DNA from 3 places in the Arthrobacter sp. BG5 genome. Region 1 is predicted to be linked to each of the others. Evidence: riboswitches for the same ligand, from Rfam matches in the RefSeq annotation. Region 1 holds a riboswitch; each other region holds the start of a gene.
What was found. A riboswitch is a leader RNA that binds a small molecule or an ion and turns the genes downstream of it on or off. The one in region 1 is predicted to bind thiamine pyrophosphate.
Positions count from the first base shown of each region.

Region 2: another riboswitch for thiamine pyrophosphate. It lies ahead of thiO (glycine oxidase ThiO); the one in region 1 lies ahead of thiC (phosphomethylpyrimidine synthase ThiC).
Region 3: another riboswitch for thiamine pyrophosphate. It lies ahead of AC1MBE_RS08425 (ECF transporter S component); the one in region 1 lies ahead of thiC (phosphomethylpyrimidine synthase ThiC).

Region 1 covers NZ_CM155268.1:617,641-621,793, reverse strand. The annotation lists gene thiC (phosphomethylpyrimidine synthase ThiC) at 1-1,761, opposite strand, end outside; TPP riboswitch at 1,730-1,837, opposite strand; gene AC1MBE_RS02810 (GNAT family N-acetyltransferase) at 1,906-2,406, shown strand; gene AC1MBE_RS02805 (amidohydrolase family protein) at 2,410-3,510, shown strand; gene AC1MBE_RS02800 (VOC family protein) at 3,593-4,153, shown strand, end outside.
Region 2 covers NZ_CM155268.1:1,033,058-1,037,210, forward strand. The annotation lists gene AC1MBE_RS04625 (YciI family protein) at 1-239, opposite strand, end outside; gene AC1MBE_RS04630 (thiazole synthase) at 366-1,175, opposite strand; gene thiS (sulfur carrier protein ThiS) at 1,181-1,417, opposite strand; gene thiO (glycine oxidase ThiO) at 1,414-2,730, opposite strand; TPP riboswitch at 2,722-2,842, opposite strand; gene thiE (thiamine phosphate synthase) at 2,869-3,609, shown strand; gene AC1MBE_RS04650 (ferritin-like fold-containing protein) at 3,644-4,153, opposite strand, start outside.
Region 3 covers NZ_CM155268.1:1,821,806-1,825,958, reverse strand. The annotation lists gene mnhG (monovalent cation/H(+) antiporter subunit G) at 1-233, shown strand, start outside; gene AC1MBE_RS08440 (nucleotidyltransferase domain-containing protein) at 315-1,061, shown strand; gene AC1MBE_RS08435 (DUF4235 domain-containing protein) at 1,111-1,374, opposite strand; gene AC1MBE_RS08430 (heme-degrading domain-containing protein) at 1,416-1,964, opposite strand; TPP riboswitch at 2,101-2,243, shown strand; gene AC1MBE_RS08425 (ECF transporter S component) at 2,313-2,945, shown strand; gene AC1MBE_RS08420 (ABC transporter ATP-binding protein) at 2,959-4,153, shown strand, end outside.

The sequences.
Region 1 (4,153 bases):
TGCCAACGCTGCCTGGGAATCCGCTGACCCGTATTCGTCCCGGATGTCCTGGCTGATCCGCATAGAGCAGAACTTCGGCCCGCACATGGAGCAGAAGTGGGCTGTCTTGGCCGGTTCGGCCGGCAGGGTCTCGTCGTGGAAGGCTTCCGCGGTCGCCGGGTCCAGGGAAAGTGCGAACTGGTCGCGCCAGCGGAATTCAAACCGGGCCTTGGACAGGGCATCGTCGCGTTCGTGCGCACCGGGATGCCCCTTGGCCAAGTCGGCGGCGTGGGCGGCGATCTTGTAGGTGATGACGCCGGTCTTCACGTCGTCCTTGTTGGGCAGGCCCAGGTGCTCCTTTGGCGTGACGTAGCACAGCATGGCCGTGCCGTAGCGGGCGATCTCGGTGGCGCCGATCGCCGAGGTGATGTGGTCATAGCCCGGTGCGATGTCTGTGACCAAGGGCCCCAGCGTGTAGAAGGGCGCACCCTTGCAGAGTTCCTGCTGGCGCTCCACGTTTTCCCGGACGAGGTGGAACGGGACGTGGCCCGGGCCTTCCACCATGACCTGGACATCGAAGTCCCAGGCCCGCTGCGTGAGCTCGGCCAGGGTATCCAGTTCGGCGAACTGGGCGGCGTCGTTGGCGTCCGCCGTCGACCCGGGCCGCAGCCCGTCGCCGAGTGAGAAGGCGACGTCGTAGCGGGCGAAAATTTCGCACAGCTCGTCGAAGTGGGTGTAGAGGAAGTTCTCCTGGTGGTGCGCAAGGCACCACCCGGCCATGATGGAACCGCCGCGGGACACGATGCCGGTGACCCGGTCGGCGGTCAACGGGACGTACCGCAGCAGCACTCCGGCGTGGATGGTCATGTAGTCGACGCCCTGCTCGCACTGTTCGATCACCGTGTCACGGAAGATCTCCCAGGTCAGGGCGTTTGCTTCGCCGTTGACCTTTTCCAGGGCCTGGTAGATCGGGACGGTGCCGATCGGGACGGGGGAGTTGCGGATAATCCATTCGCGGGTGGTGTGGATGTCGTCGCCGGTCGACAGGTCCATCACCGTGTCAGCGCCCCATTGCGTGGCCCACTGGAGCTTGTCGACCTCTTCGGCAATGGAGCTGGTGACCGCGGAGTTGCCGATGTTCGCGTTGATCTTGACCAGGAACGCCTTTCCGATGATCATCGGCTCGGACTCCGGGTGGTTGATGTTGCTGGGGATGATGGCCCGGCCGGCGGCGACTTCGCTGCGGACGAGCTCGACGTCGCAGTTCTCCCGCAGTGCGACGAAGCGCATCTCCGGTGTCACGAGGCCCTGTCGTGCGTAATGCATCTGGGTGACCGTTCGGCCTTCGACGGCGCGGCGGGGCTCCGGCGGCGCGCCCCGCCATTCCGCCGAGGCGGCGCCGCGCCGGACCGCGGACTTGCCGTCGTCGAGCAGGTTGCGTTCCCGGCCGCTGTAGGGTTCCGTGTCCCCGCGTCCGGCGATCCATTCACTGCGGACGGCGGCGAGCCCTACTACCGGGTCGCTGCCCGGTCCCGCGGTGCGGTACGCCCGGAACGGGGGATTTCCGACGCCGCCCGGGGAAGGTTCCAGGGCAATCTCCGTCACCGGGACGCGGATCCCGCCGTCTTCGACATATGCGAGGGTATGGGACTTCAAGGACTGCGTCACGGGTGTTGCACCGGTGACGGGAGGCTCCGTTGGCGCCGCGTTGTTCCCGTTCCGGGCAGGGCTGTGCTGTGGATTTGTTGCGCTCAAAGAACTGCTCACTTCCTTCGCCGGCATTACCCGGACAGGTTCAACGGTCGCAGGCTGCACCAGCCTGATCTCAGCCCCTGCAGGGGCACCCGTGTGGTCGTAAACGAAGCTACCACAGGGCGCCGGGAAGCCGTCGGGACGCCCGGATCGGCCCCGTGCTAGCGTGGCATCGTGATTCAGCGCAGGGTCTTGCCCCGCATCAGGGCCGCGACACCTGAAGACCTCGCGGGCCTGCCGGCGCTGGAGGCCGCGGCCGACCGCCTGCTCGAAGCGGTGCTGGGGTGCCGGCCGTTCCCGGCTCCGGAGCAGGCGAGGCTGGATGCCTTTCTATTTCTCCTGGTCGCCGGAAGCCCGCCGGTCGGATTCGCCCGGATCGATGAAGTCGGCGGCCAGGCCCATCTTGAACAACTTTCGGTGCATCCCGATTTTGCCGGGCGCGGGATCGGCAGGTCCCTGGTGCAGGCAGCCCTCGCCGAGGCCCGCCGTCGTGGTTATCAGTCGATGACGCTGTGCACCTTTGCTGGCGTTCCGTTCAATGAACCGTTTTACGCGAGCTGCGGCTTCGAGGTGGTCGCCGGGCCTTCGGGCGCCCTGGCCGCCTTGCGGGAACACGAGGCGCAATCGGGGCTGGACGAGCTGGGCCGGCGGATCGCGATGCGGATTAAGCTTTAGGCCATGAGCAGCATCATCGAATTCAGCGGCCCCGTCCTCACGGCAGCCGACCAGGAGCGGCGCGGACTGTGGGCCGTCGACGGCAGGCTGACCTTCACCCGGCCCGCGGCCGCGCCGGACCTGGTCCTGGACGGCTGGGTCATCCCGGGCCTGGTCGACGCGCACTGCCACATCGGGCTCGGCCCCGGCGGCGATGTACCGGACGAGGTAGCGGAGCGGCAGGCCCTGACCGACCGCGACGCCGGAACCCTGCTGGTCCGCGATGCCGGCGCGGTCCATGACACCCGATGGATCCAGCAGCGGACCGACCTGCCGCGCATCATCCGCTCCGGCCGGCACATCGCGAGGACGCGCCGGTACCTGCGGGGCTTCGCCATTGAAGTTGAGCCCGCGGACCTGGTGGAGGCCGTCCGCAAGCAGGCCCGCGCGGGCGACGGCTGGGTCAAACTGGTGGGGGACTGGATCGACCGCGACGCCGGCGACCTGGCCGCAAGTTTCCCGGCCGGGACCGTCAAGGACGCGGTGCGGGCTGCCCACGACGAGGGCGCCCGCGTTACGGCGCACTGCTTCGCGGAGGACACCCTCGATGACATGCTCGACGCCGGCATTGACTGCATCGAACACGGAACGGGCTTGCTGCCCCGGCACCTGCCCCGCTTCGTCGAACAGGGCGTCCCGATCGTGCCCACCCTGATCAACATCGCCACCTTCCCGGACATCGCCGCCCAGGCCGAAGGCAAGTTCCCGCGCTACGCGGCGCACATGCGCTCGCTCTGGGAGCGCCGCGCCGAGCGCATCCTGGAGGCGTACGAAGCCGGGGTGGCCATCTACGCCGGGACCGACGCGGGCAGCGTCATCAAGCATGGCCGGATCACCGATGAACTCGAGGCCCTGCGCGCCGCCGGACTTCCGGCCACGGCGGCCCTCGACGCCGGAACCTGGGCTGCCCGCGGCTGGCTCGGCGCCGAATCGATCGCCGAAGGCGCCAGCGCGGACGTGCTCGTCTGCGCCGCGGATCCCCGCCGGGACCTCGCAACCCTGCGCGAGCCCCGGAGCATCGTGCTCCGCGGGGAAATGGTCGGTCAAGGACCTGTCCCGCATTAGGAATAAATTGAAGCTTCAAGTAATTTAAGTCTATGTAAAGGTCACCGAAGGTCGGTGGCCACAGGACCACCGGAGCGTTTCGATGACCGCAGAAGCCAGCACCCAGGATCTCCTTCCCGCCGAACTCACCATGGGCACCGTGATGCTCAAGGTCGGCGACATGAAGCTGATGACCGATTACTACCAGCGCGCCCTCGGCCTCGACATCGTGGCCGAGCAGGACGGCGGGCTCTACCTCGGACGCAAGCGCAAGCCCCTGGTCCACCTGGCCCCCGCCCCCGGACTGAACCTGCCCTCCCGCGGCGAGGCCGGCCTCTTCCACACCGCCCTGCTGTTCGAGGACCAGCCCTCGCTGGCCGCCACCGTAGCCTCCGCCGCGCAGTACGAGCCGCAGTTCTTCACCGGCAGCGCCGACCACCTCGTCAGCGAAGCCTTCTACTTCAACGACCCGGAGGGCAACGGCATCGAGCTGTACTGGGACCGGCCCCGCGACGCCTGGTCCTGGGACGGCAAGAACGTCGTGATGGACAGCCTCGCCCTGCCGCCGCAGCGCTACCTCGAGCAGCACCTCACCGAAGCGTCGCTGGCCGGACAGCGCGAGGCGGACGCCGGCGTCGGGCACGTCCACCTGCAGGTTGGCGAC
Region 2 (4,153 bases), 420 kb from region 1:
AGGTCGGCGCAGGCGATGATGTCGTAGCCCGCGACCCATTCCTTCGTCTCGGCAAACGGACCGTCCGTGATCACCACCTCGCCGGCGCGCACCCTGACAGTGGTGGCGTCCTCCACCGGACGCAGCCTGTCACCGTGGCGGGCAATGCCCCTGGCTTCCACCTCGGCCGCCCATTCCTCGATGTTGTCCTCGGCGGCCACATATTCCGGCGCTGTGGGATCGGTGCAGATGAAAAGCATGTAGTCCACGGTGACTCCTTCTAGTAGGTCGATACGTCAGTACGACGAGGAAGATGCCGTCGAAAGGACACCTGCCGCCAAGTTTCTTTCCGGAATGCTACTCCGGCCGGTTTCCCGAAGCGTCCGTTACAGGAACTCGGCGCGGCCTTCCATGGCGGACGAGGCCAGGGCATGCTCGCGGCGCGGGATCCGGCCTGCCCTGCGCGCCAGCCTGCCGGCGATGACCGCGTGCCGGAACGCTTCCCCCATCAGCGCCGGGTCCTGGGCACGGGTCACGGCGGTGGCGAGCAGCACGGCGTCGCAGCCCAGTTCCATCGCGAGCGCGGCGTCGGAGGCCGTGCCGATGCCGGCGTCAAGCACCACCGGCACGGACGCCCTCGAGACAATCAGTTCGATGTTGTGCGGGTTCAGGATGCCCAGGCCGGTGCCGATCGGGGCACCCAGCGGCATCACGGCGGTGGCGCCGAGGTTTTCCAGCCGGAGGGCCAGCACCGGGTCGTCGTTCGTGTAGGCGAAGACTTTGAAGCCGCGGGCCACAAGCTGCTCGGTGGCCTCCACAAGTTCCAGGGCGTCCGGCAGCAGGGTGTGCTCGTCCGCGATCACCTCGAGCTTCACCCAGTCCGTCTCCAGCGCTTCGCGGGCCAGTTCGGCCGTAAGAACGGCATCCCGGGCGGTGAAGCAGCCGGCGGTGTTGGGCAGCACCCGGATGTTGTTGTCCGCCAGCAGCTGGAATAGCGAGCCGCTCTCGGCCGGCGAGTAGCGGCGCATGGCCACCGTGGTGAGTTCCGTGCCGGAGGCCACCAGGGCGGCGCCCAGGCCGTCCAGGCTCGGTGCCCCGCCGGTGCCCATGATCAGCCGCGAGCCCAGCTCCACGCCGTCGAAGGTCAGCGGGTCCCGGCGTGCCTGCTGGGTTGCGTCCAGCGCTGTTTCTGCCATGGCGTTCATCCTCCCTGTACCGCGGTGACGAGTTCGACGTCGTCGCCCTCGGCGAGCGCCGTCGCGTGCCACTGGCTGCGCGGCACCACCTCGGCGTTGCGGGCGACGGCGACGCCGAGCTTGCGGCCGTCCGTGGCCTGCCCGTCGGCGGCCAGCGTCCGGCCGGTGACCCCGCTGACCAGCGCGCCGACCGTGGCGCCGTCGGCGAGGGCGTGCTGCGCTCCGTTGAGCCTGATGTTCACGCTGTGGTCCTGTCTGTCGGTGATGCATGTGTGGGTGAGACGTCCCGCGGGTCGTGGCCGGAAGAATCCGGGCGGCGGTCGGAGAACCGGTCCGGTCGGAACCGGGCCCAGCGCGGGTCCGGCTGCCCGTCCAGCAGCGCCCGGCAGATGGCGGCGGCCACGGGGGTGAGCAGCACTCCGTGCCGGAAGAAACCGGTGGCCACGATCAGGCCCGCGATGTCCGGCCCGGCGCCGGGGCCGGCCACGCGGCCCAGCAGCGGGGCGTTGTCCGGTGTCCCGGGCCGTGCCCTTGCCGTGGCCTCGAGCAGTTCCAGTTCGGCGACGGCGGGGAGCAGCTGCTGGGCATCGCGCAGGAGCTGGTAGACGCCGCCGGCGGACACGGCGCCGGCGGCGGAGGGCGCGTCCTCCCGCTGGGTTGCGCCGATCACCACCGTTCCGTCCGCCCGCGGAACGATGTAGACCGGGACTCCGCGGACCAGCCCCCGCACGGTGGAGCGCAGCAGCGGCCGGAGCCGTTGCGGCACCCGGAGCCGGAGGATGTCCCCGTAGACCGGCCGCAGCGGCAGGGACAGTCCGGCCGGCAGGCCCTGCAGGTCGGCTGCCCCGAGGCCGGTGGCCACAACCGTCTCACCGGCCCGGATCTCCCCGCCGCCCTCAAGCGTGGCCCCCGCCACGCGGCCGCCATCCCAGAGCAGCCCGGTCGCGCGGCGGCGCACCGCCGTGTACCGGCTGTCCGCGGCCAGCAGCGAGCCGATCCGGGCCAGCAGTCGGCGCGGGTCCACTTGGTGGTCCGCCGGGATGTCGAAGGCGCAGGAGATGCCCGGGCTGAGCAGGGGTTCGCGGTTGCGCGCCTCGCGCACCGTCAGCGGCTCCACGGCCAGCCCGCTGGCCTGCTGCACGGCCCGCAGGTCGGCGAGCGCCCGGCGGTCGGCGGCGTCGGCACCGACGGCGAGGGTCGGCGTCGTGAGATAGCCGGTGCCGCCCGCGCCTACGCCGCCGGCTGTGCTGTTGCCGGCCAGAGCGGCAGCGAACTGCGGCCACAGCCGTGACGCTTCCAGCATCAGGGCCAGGAGGTCTTCCTCCTGGTAATGCAGTTCGCTCACGGGCGCCAGCATGCCGGCGGCGGCCCAGCTGGCGCCGGAGCCGGGGGCGTCGTCGAGCAGGGCGACGGTGCGGCCCGAGCGGCGGGCCTCCCAGGCGATGCCGTGGCCGATCACTCCCCCGCCGATCACGGCGACGTCGTAATATTCGGCGCCTCCGCGCGGCGCAGCGCCGATGGCGGGTGTGGCGGATGGTGGGACTGATACGTCCATAGGCTTCCTTCCCTACGCCGGTACTAACCGGATCAGGTCAAGCGGTCGGCTCTGACGCCCTCTCAGCCCGGCGGCCGGATGACGGCCTGCGCGGGCTCCCGCGGTATGCGCCCAGTTTAGAGGAACTAGGCTTATGGCATGAGCCAGGATGTCCACACCACCGCCCGCCTGTACCTGTGCACCGACGCCCGGAAGGAGCGCGGCGACTTCGAGGACTTCGTTGATGCCGCCTTCGCCGGCGGTGTCGACATCATCCAGCTGCGGGATAAGGCGCTGGAGGCGGCCGAGGAGCTGGAGCTGCTGGAGGTTCTGCACGCCGTGGCGCGGCGGCACGGCCGGCTCTGGGCCGTGAACGACCGCGCCGACCTGGCCTCGCTCGCCGGGGCACCGGTCTTCCACATCGGGCAAAAGGACATCCCCTTCACCGCGGCCCGGGAATTCCTGGGCAAGGACACCGTGATCGGCATGTCCACCCACACCCCGGAGCAGGTCGACGCCGCCATCGCCGCGGCCCCGGGCCGGAGCGGGCTGGACTACTTCTGCGTGGGGCCGGTCTGGGCCACCCCGACGAAGCCGGGCCGCCCCGCCGTCGGGCTGGACCTGGTGCGCTACGCCGCCGCGGCGATCGGCCGGGCCGAGGCCGCAGACGTCGGAAAGGTCTCCGGCGTGGTGCCGTGGTTCGCGATTGGCGGCATCGACCTGACCAACGTGGAGCAGGTCGTCGACGCCGGAGCGCGCCGCGTCGTCGTGGTCCGGGCGATTACCGAGGCCGCCGATCCCGCCGGGGCGGCGCGGCGCCTGCTGGCCGCGCTTGACGCCGGCAGCCACGCCGACGCCGAAAACCACACCGACGTCGGCAGCGGTGCCGGGGAAAACTAGGCGGGCAAGCTAGCCGGGAAGACGGCCCGGGGACTTAGCCGGCAAGTCCGAGCTGGGACATCCGCCGGGAATGCCCGGCGGCGAGGTCGGCGGTCAGGGCGCGGGCGAGTTCGCCGGCCCGGACCTCGTCCGCGCCGGTCAGGCCGCCGAGGAAGGCGTGTTCCACGCTGACCCGCTGCGCCTGGGTGAGTGCCTCCCCGAGCAGCCGCCGGGCCCACAGCGCCAGCCGGGACGCCAGCCGCGGGTCGTCGGCGAGCGCCGCCTTGAGCCGGTCCCGCAGCACCGCCGTCGCGTCCCCTGCGGACTGGACCTGTTCGATCAGCGCGGCGGTGCCGGCGTCGACGTAGCTGGAAATGGACCGATAGAAGTCGGCGGAGACTGTGTCAATCACGTAGGCCTTCATCAGTGACTCATGCCAGTCGGCGGGCCGGGTGCGCTCATGGAAGTGGTCCACCGACGGTTGGAACGGCAGCATGGCTTCCTCCGCGTCGGCGCCCAGTTCGGCCAGCCGCGCGCAGACCAGTTCGAAGTGCTGGAACTCGAT
Region 3 (4,153 bases), 1.2 Mb from region 1:
TGTTCCTGCTGCTTTGCGCGGTGGGCCTGCAGCTGCGCACCTGGTGGGTGTGGCCGGTGCTGGGCGTGGCGTGGATCTTCCAGCTGCTCACGGTGCCGGTCTCGGCCCACATGGTGGGACGTGCCGGCTACCGCACCAAGCACCTGCACCCGGAACTGCTCAGCGCCGACGAGCTCGAAGCCGTGGTGCAGCAGGCGGCCGGCAAGCGCGGTTTCACCGACGACGACGACTGACCCGCCGTCGCCCGGCCGGTTGGCGGGACATGGCGCATGGTCCGCCGCCTGGGCGGTGGCCGGACATGTCAGACTGGCCGGATGGAAATGCCGGAAGATGCCCCGCGGGACCTCGACCAAGACCAGATCGCCGAAATCGCGAGAGCTTACGTTGAAAAGAACCATCCCGACTCAGCTGCGTCCATCCTCGGGGGAAGCGCGGCCGCCGGGACGGCAACATCCACCTCTGACCTCGACATCGCTGTTCTCTACCCGGACGGACACCCGAATTATGCGCTGACCAGCCGTTTCCAGGGATGGCTGGTTGAGGCGTTCGTGCATACGCCGGCGAGCCTGGACTTCTGGTACCGCAGGGAGGCGGAGGAACGGCGACCCGTGATCGCAGAGCTTTGCGCCAGCGGAATTCTCCTTACGGACAACGGTGCCGGCCGCGCATGGCAGTCCCGCGCCCGGGAACAGATGGCACACGGGCCGAAGCCCCTGACCGACGCCGAGCGGGGTTCCCGCTGCTACGGACTGAGCGCCCTAATGGACGACCTGACAGGAAGCCGCGACGACGCCGAAACCTTCATCCTGACGGCGGATGTCTTCCGCGAAGCTGCCGACCTTTTGCTGCTCGAGGCCGGGAGTTGGCTTGGCGGAGGCAAATGGGTCATTCGCCGCCTCACGCGCAACGGCAACGACCTCGCCGGCCGCCTGGCGGGCTGGGCCGCCGACCCTCACCGAAACCCGGAATCCCTCGCCGCCCTCGCCAGGGAGGTCCTCGAGGGGTCGGGTGGGTATGTCCAGGAGGGCCATCTGCGCGGCGAGGCGGAAATTACCGCCTGACGACCGATGACTCCGCCGGCGGCCGGGCGCACCGGGCAGGCGATAGGCCCTAGACCAGGTCCTGGGTCTTGGCGAAGCGAGTGATCGCCCGCTGCGTGCCGCGGTTGGCGAGAACCTGGATGATGGCGCTGACCGACGCAGAGATCAGGGCGAACGTCAGCGCCTGACGCAGCGTGGTGGGAACGTCGTCGTCGTGGCCCTTGGGCGGCTTGTTGCCGGTCGTCTTTTCCCAAACGGTGTCGACCACCTTGGTGCCGACGAAGCCGGCGAGGAGGCTGATGCCGGTGCCGAGCAGTTTGATGAAGATGTTCATACGTCGTACTCCTTGCGGGAGGAAACAGGGCTTCCCCTAGCCTAGCGTCCCGGCGACGCCGGGCGGCCAAGGATCTCCGTCAGGGCCTCGACCACCAGCTCATGGTCCGCTTTCTGTGGCAGCCCCGAGACGGTGACGGTGCCGACCACCCCGGTGCCGCGCAGGTAAATGGGAAAGGAGCCGCCGTGGGCCGCAAACTCCTGCTGGTCGAACCAGGCGTTGTCCTCGATCCTGCGCCCGGCAGCACGCGCCCGCAGGCCCACCAGCAGCGACGGGACTTCATACCGCACGGCGGTGCGCTGTTTGGCCTTGATCCAACGCTCATTGTCCGGGGTGGCGCCCTCCAGAGCGGCGTGGAAGAGGACCTGCTCGCCTTTGGTGATGTCGACGGCGATCGGGTGGGAGCGTTGCCGGCCGAGCTCCACTAGCCGGAGCCCCAGGTCAAGGGCGTCGTCTTTGCTGAAGGACTCGAACTGCAGTTCGTCGATTTCCGTCAGGATGCGGCCGATCAGCGCCGCCAGGGACCCGTCCGGCTGCGGTTCCGCGGAGTCCGGGTCGTACTCGGGGGAAGGAACTGGTGCGTCGCTCATGGGACTCAGCTTCCGTTAGGTGGCCGCCGCTGCGCAAGCCCAACGGACGGGCAGCTGGGGCCCTCGAAACGGCAACGATTGTGAGTCACGTGGGAGGTCCGCCGGGTGTAAACTGGCCCAGCCCACAAGGGCGATTTTGATACGACAGGGGAGCGCCGCCGTCGGGCATCACTGGAACAGTCCAGGGAACCGTAGGTGGGCGCTGAGAGTGCGGACAGCCGCAGACCCTCGAACCTGATCCGGTTAGTACCGGCGCAAGGGAGTCGAGTTCTCAGGGTGCCCGGCGCCCGTGGCGGAAGCCGCGGCGCCGCCGGAACACCCTCCCCTCCTGTACCTCAGGAGGACGACATGACTGATATTTCTGCGAAGCAGACACTCACCACCGGCAAGTACAGCTGGCGCGTGGTCGACATTGTGGTGGCGGCGTTGATCGCTGTTGCCGGCGGTGTGATTTTCTGGGCCTGGTCCCAGGGTTCCAACCTTGTTTCCGTTCCGCTCAACGCCGTTTACCCGCCGCTGACCGGGCTCTATGCCGGCGGCTGGATGATCCCCGCTGTGCTGGGCATGCTCATTATCCGCAAGCCCGGAGCGGCATTGTTCTGCGAAACTGTGGCCGCCACGGGCGAGCTGATCATGGGCTCCCAGTACGGCGCGTCCGTGCTGTTCTCCGGCTTCGTCCAGGGCCTCGGCGCCGAACTCATCTTCGCCGCGTTCCTGTACAAGCGGTTCAACCTGCCGGCGTCCCTGCTCGCCGGCGCCGGCGCGGGCCTGTTCTGCGGACTGAACGACTCCTTCCTGCCCTGGGGCTGGAACATCGCGTACGAATCCGGCGACAAGCTCGCCTACATCGTCTTCTGCGCCATCTCCGGAGCCGTCATTGCCGGCGGGCTGTCCTGGCTGGCCACCCGCGGCCTGGCCAAGACCGGGGTGCTGGGGTCGTTCGCCTCCCGCAAGGCGGCGTCGGAACCCGTCTTCTCCTGAGGCCCGCACCCGCATGAGAACTTCCGACGCCGTCCGGCCGGCCGCGGTCACCGCCCGCGGCTGGGGCTGGCGGCACGCCGGCCGGCCCCGGCCCGCCGTGAGCGGCCTGGATCTGGACATCCGCCCGGGTGAGCGCGTGCTGCTGCTGGGGCCGTCCGGCGCGGGCAAGTCCACACTGCTGCACGCCCTGGCCGGGGTGCTCGGGGACAGCACTTCCGCCGCCGCATCGGCCGCTTCGGCCGCGTCCGCGGCGGGCGCCGCGGACGCCGAGGACTCGGACGAGACCGGCAGCCTGCTGATCGACGGCGCCCCACCCCGGTCCCGGCGCGGCAGGGCGGGGCTGATGCAGCAGGACCCGGAGACCCAGGTGGTGCTGTCGCGGCTCGGCGACGACGTCGCCTTCGGGGCCGAAAACCTGTCCGTGCCCCCGGCGGAGATCTGGCCCCGGGTGGCGGAGGCGCTCGACGACGTCGGGCTGGGCGGACTGCCGCTGCAGCACCCGACGTCGTCGCTCTCCGGCGGGCAGAAGCAGCGGCTGGCGCTCGCCGGGATCCTCGCGATGCGGCCGGGCCTGCTGCTGCTCGACGAGCCCACCGCCAACCTCGACCCGGCCGGTGTTCTGGAGGTCCGCGACGCCGTGGGGCGGTGCCTGGACAAGACCGGCGCCACCCTCGTGGTGGTGGAGCACCGGGTCGCCGTCTGGAAAGACCTCGTGGACCGGATCGTTGTGCTGCAGCCCGGAACCGCCACCGACTCCGCCGTGCTGCTGGACGGGCCCCCGGACCTGGTCCTGGAGCAGGCGCGGGACATGCTCATCGCCGCCGGCGTCTGGGTGCCCGGCCATGTGCCTGCCACCCGGGCGCGCCGCGGCGGAACGGGGCCGGGCGGAGTCGAGACCGGCGGCGCCGCGGCCGGCCAGCTGCTGCTGGCGGCCGAGGGGCTGGCCGTGTCCCGCGAACATCCCCGCCGCACCGGTCTGTTGCGCGGGTTCCGCACGGTCCCGCCCGCGCCGGTGCAGTCCGGCATCACGGCGCAGGTCCGGGCCGGGCAGGCGCTGACCATCACCGGCCCCAACGGTTCCGGGAAGTCGACCTTCGCCCTGACCCTGGCGGGACTGTTGGCCCCGGTGGCCGGCGCGGTGTCCGCCACGACCGAGCTGAGCGCCGGTGCGGGCATCGACCCCTACAAGTGGAGGGCCCAGCAGTTGA